Regions from separate parts of the Aerococcus sp. HMSC10H05 genome, predicted to be linked through region 1. Evidence: predicted binding sites of a transcription regulator. Region 1 holds the regulator's gene; the other holds the start of a gene.

Region 1 (3,221 bases):
CTTTCCAATATGTGTATTTTGCATTAAAATAAGTGAAGGAGTTACGTTAGAAAGTGGTGGAGTGATGCCTGAAATGCCAGAAGTCGAAACTGTTCGACGTGGTTTAGAAGAAATTGTTGTTGGAAAGACAGTAGCATCTGTGACGGTAACTTGGCCGAGAATTGTGCAAGCTGAAGGTGGACTCGAAGCCTTTGAAAACCGTATGCCAGGTCAACAATTGATGAAGGTTGGTCGTATTGGTAAATTTTTGCTTTTTTATTGGACTGATGTTGTTTGGATAGCACATTTACGGATGGAAGGAAAGTATTTGTATGAAAAGCAAGACACCCCTGTTGATCCCTATACACATGTTATCTGTCACTTAACAGATGGCAATGATCTCCGTTATAGAGATGTGCGCAAATTTGGTCGCATCCATATGGTCGATAAGGCGGATACAGACGCAGCAATCGCACAATTAAATTTAGGACCAGAGCCAGCGGACTTAAATTTTGAAGATTTCAAAGCAAGGTTAATGCGGACAAAGCGGCCAATTAAAGCGGTATTATTGGATCAGTCTGTTGTTGCAGGGATTGGTAATATTTATGCAGATGAAATCTTGTATGAAGCAAAAGTACACCCACAACAAATTGGCGCATCTTTATATGATCATGAAATCACAGCTATTATTGAAGCTAGTCGTGACATTATACAAGCAGCAATCGCAGTTGGTGGCACGACTATTCGTACTTATACGAATACTTTTGGTGAGAATGGTCATTTTGCCAATTATTTAAAAGCATATGGTCAAACAGATAACCCTTGCCAACGGTGTGGTACCCCTATTGAAAAGATAAAAGTGGCACAGCGAGGGACACACTATTGTCCACATTGCCAAACGATACATGAATAAATTACTATTAAATAGAAAAGTTAATAATGGAGGTCTTATGAGTCATATTTTAGGACTAACCGGCAGTATTGCAACAGGTAAATCAACAGCAAGTAAATTCTTTAAGACAGCAGGTTTTCCAGTGATTGATGCCGATTATGGTGCCAGAGTGGTGGTTGAACCTGGTCAACCAGGGTTAGAAGCAGTAAAGCAACATTTTGGGGATGATATTGTCTTTCCAAATGGTGTATTGAATCGCAAAAAATTAGCCAAGATTATCTTCAGTGATGATAAGGAACGTGAAAAATTAAATGAATTGTTACACCAACCTATACGTGACTGGTTGGATAGTCAAAAAGATAAATATGAGGCTATTGGGCATGAGTTGATTGTGATGGATATCCCCCTATTATTTGAGCATGGCTTTGAAGATACTTGTGATCAAATTATGGTGATTTATGTGTCAGAAACCATTCAATTAGACCGGCTAATTAACCGTGATCATCTAACGCCGGTTGAAGCATTTCAACGCATGACGAGTCAAATGTCGATTGAACGGAAAGTGATGATGGCAGATGTAGTAATTGATAATACTGGTTCAATTACAGATACACATCAACAATTAGATGCTTGGCTTGGCATTTCTGGTTTCCAACCGCTTAAATAAGGGGGATATCAGGCTTTGTGCTATAATGAATCGAGAAATTATTCACGTATATAAAAATGAAAGTAGAGGTGCTAAATATATGCAATGTCCAAATTGTGGTTCAACTAATTTAAAAGTAATTGATAGTCGACCAGCAGAGAATAATCGATCTATTCGTCGACGTAGAGAGTGTCTAGATTGTGGTGCTCGTTTTACAACTTTTGAACGGATTGAAAGAACACCATTGTTGGTGGTCAAACGTGATGGAACGAGAGAAGAATTCTCACATGAGAAAGTTTTGCGTGGGTTGATTCGTTCGGCAGAGAAACGACCTGTATCGGCAGATCAACTTGAAAAGCTAGCCCAAGATGTGGAATCTGAATTACGATCTCGTAGTCAAAATGAAGTGCCAGCTTCTGAAATTGGGGAATTATTAATGGCGGCTTTGCCGGATATTGATGAAGTAGCTTATATCCGTTATGCTAGTGTATACCGCCGATTTGAAGATCCAACTGTTTTTTTAAGAGAAATTGAACGATTAAGAGGCCGGAATGCACAAAACGATCATGATGATCAGTTTCATCCAGTAGACAATGCAGATGATGCTAAAGATTTAGACGAGGACATAGACTAAAATATGCTTTAGAAGGGAGGGTAATCATAATGGCATACCCATGGCAAAATTTAGATCCAAAAGGGTTTGTGCAAATTACCCAACCTCACTGGATTTCAGATATCGACCAACAAGTTTTACTACATTTGTATCAACCAATTATCGGTGGCACAGCTTATGCATTTTACCAGACACTTTATGCCAATATTCAATTAGGGGATTTCGTCTCACGACCGTTACGCCATTTTGACTTAATGGAACAAATGGTGGTCGGTAAAGAGCAGTATGTGAAGGCCAGACGTCGTTTGGAAGCAATTGGCTTACTGCAAGTCTATGAAAAAAGTGACCATCATAGTCAAGATGAAGTGACGACAATTTTTCAGTTACAAGCTCCTTTAGATAGTAAGCATATTTTTTCTGATCCAATTATGTCTAGTTTACTAATGGATCGTTTAGGCCAAGACCGATATCAATTCATGCTCGATAAGTTTTCAGCTAAGAAGCCAGTTGAATTAACGTCAACAGACTGGACTGAAGTGACCGCTACTTTTCAAGATGTCTATCGATTACCAAGTCAGTACTATCCCATTTCAGATGAAATTGAAGCTAGATTGATGCAAAAAAATCCAGCTACTAAAGCGACTACCTTAACGAGTTCAAGTCTAGATATGACTACTTTGAAAGAATTACTACAGTCGTCTTTTATTTCTGAAAAAGCGATTACAGATGAAGTGAAGGAAATGTTTATAACCCTACATCAACTTTATGGATTTGATGAAGTAGATTTAAAAGAATTGGCATTATCAGCTACAGATTTACGGACGAATCAAATCGATGTTCGCAAATTGCAGCGATTAGCTTTAAATCAATCTAGCCAGCAAGCTGGTCAAGAGGGTGAAGAGCATGTAGAAAGAACAAAAGCTCGCTTAACAGACCGGATTACTGTTAGTGAGACAGCCAAGCGACAGCAAGTTGATCAAGCAGATCAAGTATGGTTAGAGAAAGGCCTAACACAAGAAGAATTGTCATTTTCCAAATTGGCGAGAAACTATCCCCCAATTGCCTTTGCGAAGTCAATTAAGGAACAAAAA
Region 2 (3,221 bases), on a different contig from region 1:
TGGTTTGATCGCAATCTCAGGATATATTGTATCTACAGACAATGGATATGCAGATATTCAAATGGGAGTTGGTACGGTTGTGATTGGCTTAGCTTCTATCATTATTGGAGAAGTTTTATTCCGTAATGTTAAATTAGGAGTTCGTTTTATGACAATTTTAATTGGTTCAATAATCTATCGTTTACTTTTAACAATCGTGTTAATGTTGAACTTTGAAGCAAATGACTTCCGTTTATTCTCAGCAATAATTGTGGCTTTATGTTTAGCCATTCCTACTATCCAAAACAGACTAGCAGATTATCGTGAATATAGAAAGGTGACTAAATCATGACGACTTTATTAGAGATTTATCAAGCTAGAAAAATATTTAATAAACGAACGCCAGATGCCTTCGCAGCTTTAGATGACTTATCTCTTAAAGTTGAAAAAGGGGATTTCATTACAATTGTCGGGGGAAATGGTGCTGGAAAATCAACCTTATTAAATGCAATTGCAGGCACCTTTTTACTAGACTCAGGTAACATTACGTTAAATGGAAAAGATATTACACGTCTTGCAGAGGAAGAGCGTGCGAAATCAGTTTCTCGTGTTTTTCAAAACCAATCTATGGGTACAGCGCCACGGATGACTGTTGAAGAAAATCTCTCCTTAGCTTTGAAACGTGGGCAAAAGAGAGGGTTTAAACTAGCTATTAAAGAGGAGAACCGAAAGCAATTCCAACAAGCGTTGAGTCAACTACACCTGGGCTTAGAAAATCGTTTGGATACAGAAATAGGGCTCCTTTCTGGTGGGCAAAGACAAGCCATTGCGTTATTGATGGCAACCCTCACAAGACCAGAAATTCTATTATTAGATGAGCACACAGCTGCTTTAGATGCTAAGACTTCTAAACGTATTTTAGAAATCTCTTCTGATCAAGTGAAAGATCATAATTTAACCGCTTTAATGATTACACATAATTTACAAGATGCTTTGTTATATGGCAATCGAATGATTTTATTACATCACGGCAAAATTATTAAAGATTTCAGTAAGGCAGAAAAAGATGCGTTAACAGCTGGAGATTTATATCAAATGATGGCTGATTTGGCTGAATCAGACTATATGGAACGATAAAGTACTTAAAAATAAAGAGCCATGAACAATGCTTGTCAAATTGACAGCGTGCCTGTTCATGGCTCTTTTTATATAAAAACGACTTAGATATACTTAAGTTGCGTCATTAACAAACTTATGCTAATTTAGCCAAACGGTCCGGTTGGAAACCGTAGAAAGCTTCTTCATTTTCCGCAACAATTACAGGAACAGCTTGGAAGCCCATGTCTTTAACTTTCGCTAATGCTTCTTCAGACTCTGTTATATCGATCGTTTGAAAATCAATTTCTTTTTCAGTTAAATATTTTTTTGTGAAATTGCATTGCATGCAATTTGGTTTAGTATATACAGTTACCATTATATTTCCTCCTAAAAATTCCATATATTGTTATGGGTTTTCTTATAAGCACAATATATAGAGTTTATGAGCAAGAGTCAAGTTGTTTAACTGAAATTATTTGTCCAGACTTTTATGACTGGTTCAAAAGCTTGATGTGTCAAATTTTCTACATAATGCAAAAATAATATTTATTTTTTTAGTGCAAATATAGTACTTCGTAAGGTATATTTATCAAACGCACAAAATATAACTTTATCAGAAATTTGAAGTCTTGTCACTTATATTTTGTAAATAAAATAGACAAATGTATAATAATGAAATGAAACAGTTTTTTTTGGGAGGAATAAAGTAATAAAGAAAGCAGCTCTAGGTTTAGCTACTGCAATACTGTTAGCAGCTTGTGGTAATACCAATACTTTAAATGATAAGGTGTTAAATATGCAATCTACGGATGAGATTCAATCTGTAGACACGGCTTTTGCAGCCTCTAATATTGCTACAATCACTGCTAATATGAATTTTTACAATGGTTTATATACTTATGATTTAGATAATCAGCTAATTGCTGCAGATGCAGAAAATGTACCAGAAGTGTCGGAAGATGGTTTAGTGTATACCATAAAGATAAAAGAAACGGCAAAGTGGTCTAATGGAGATGCGGTAACAGCTGAAGATTACGTTTACGCTTGGCGACGGATGGTTGATCCGAATCTGGGTGCACCTTACGCTTATATGTTTGATGGTATTATTAAAAATGCCAGTGAAATTATGGCAGGAGATATGGCAATAAATGACTTAGGTGTTCGAGCGATAGATGATCATACGCTAGAAATTAGTTTAGAAAACCCAAGTACTTATTTTACTGATTTATTAACTATACCTGCCTACTATCCCCAAAACAAAGAGGTAGTTGAAGCAGCAGGTGATCAATATGGCTCTACAAGTGATAGCGCAGTTTATAATGGTCCTTTTGTGTTAACGAATTGGGATACTGCTAGTGGTAACACCTGGACCTTTGAGAAAAATGAACAATACTGGGATGCTGATAATGTTCATCTTGACACTGTAAATTTCCAATATCTTCCAGAAACTGCAACTGCTTTAAACTTGTATGATTCAGGTGAATTAGATGTGATAGAGTTAACCGGTAATTTTGCAGTTCAAAATCAAAGTAATAAAGATTTCCAAACCTATCCGACGCCTCGAACGAATTATATTGAAGTCAACCACGAAACGCCAGGATTGGACAATTTGAATATTCGACAAGCACTTTACCAAGCCATTGACCGTGAAGCTTTTGTAGATAACATACTACAGAATGGTTCGATCGCAACTAACGGATTTGTGTCACGTGAAGTAGCATGGAATCCGGATACAGCTGTTGATTTTAGGGATGATGCTATAATCGAAACAGATTATGACTTGAAAGAAGCTCAAGAAAATTGGGAAGAAGGCCTTGCTGAAAGTAATTTAGAAACTTTATCCTTGGATATGGTTGCTGCCGACGATGAAGAAAGTCAGTTATTTGCAGAATATATTCAATCTCAATTAACAGAACATCTTCCTTGAATTGAAGTGACTATTCATACTATGCCATCATCAGCTCGTTTTGCAGCCTTATCAAAAGGTGAGTACGACTTGGGTGTGACTTTTTGGCAAGCTGACTTCGGTGATCCAATTAATTATCTGGAACGATTTGATTCAAGTATCACACGTGGAAACTATCACTATGATGACCTAGATGCATTAGTTAACCAGAGTCGTACACAAGCACTTGAACCAGAGA

The links. Region 1 encodes NrdR, which represses ribonucleotide reductase genes. Its sites were predicted from a motif close to ACACNATATATNGTGT; they were not measured.
Region 2: a site for NrdR is predicted at 1,502-1,517, ahead of nrdH (glutaredoxin-like protein NrdH). Genes of this name have one in related genera too.

What each region holds. Positions count from the first base shown of each region.
Region 1 covers NZ_KV786958.1:1,477-4,697, reverse strand. Annotated here, with positions in the region: gene mutM (DNA-formamidopyrimidine glycosylase) at 65-892, shown strand; gene coaE (dephospho-CoA kinase) at 930-1,538, shown strand; gene nrdR (transcriptional regulator NrdR) at 1,618-2,151, shown strand; gene HMPREF3116_RS01875 (DnaD domain protein) at 2,181-3,221, shown strand, end outside.
Region 2 covers NZ_KV786975.1:54,665-57,885, forward strand. Annotated here, with positions in the region: gene HMPREF3116_RS03850 (ABC transporter permease) at 1-331, shown strand, start outside; gene HMPREF3116_RS03855 (ABC transporter ATP-binding protein) at 328-1,116, shown strand; gene nrdH (glutaredoxin-like protein NrdH) at 1,232-1,453, opposite strand; gene HMPREF3116_RS03865 (peptide ABC transporter substrate-binding protein) at 1,874-3,004, shown strand; gene HMPREF3116_RS08735 (periplasmic substrate-binding domain-containing protein) at 3,026-3,221, shown strand, end outside.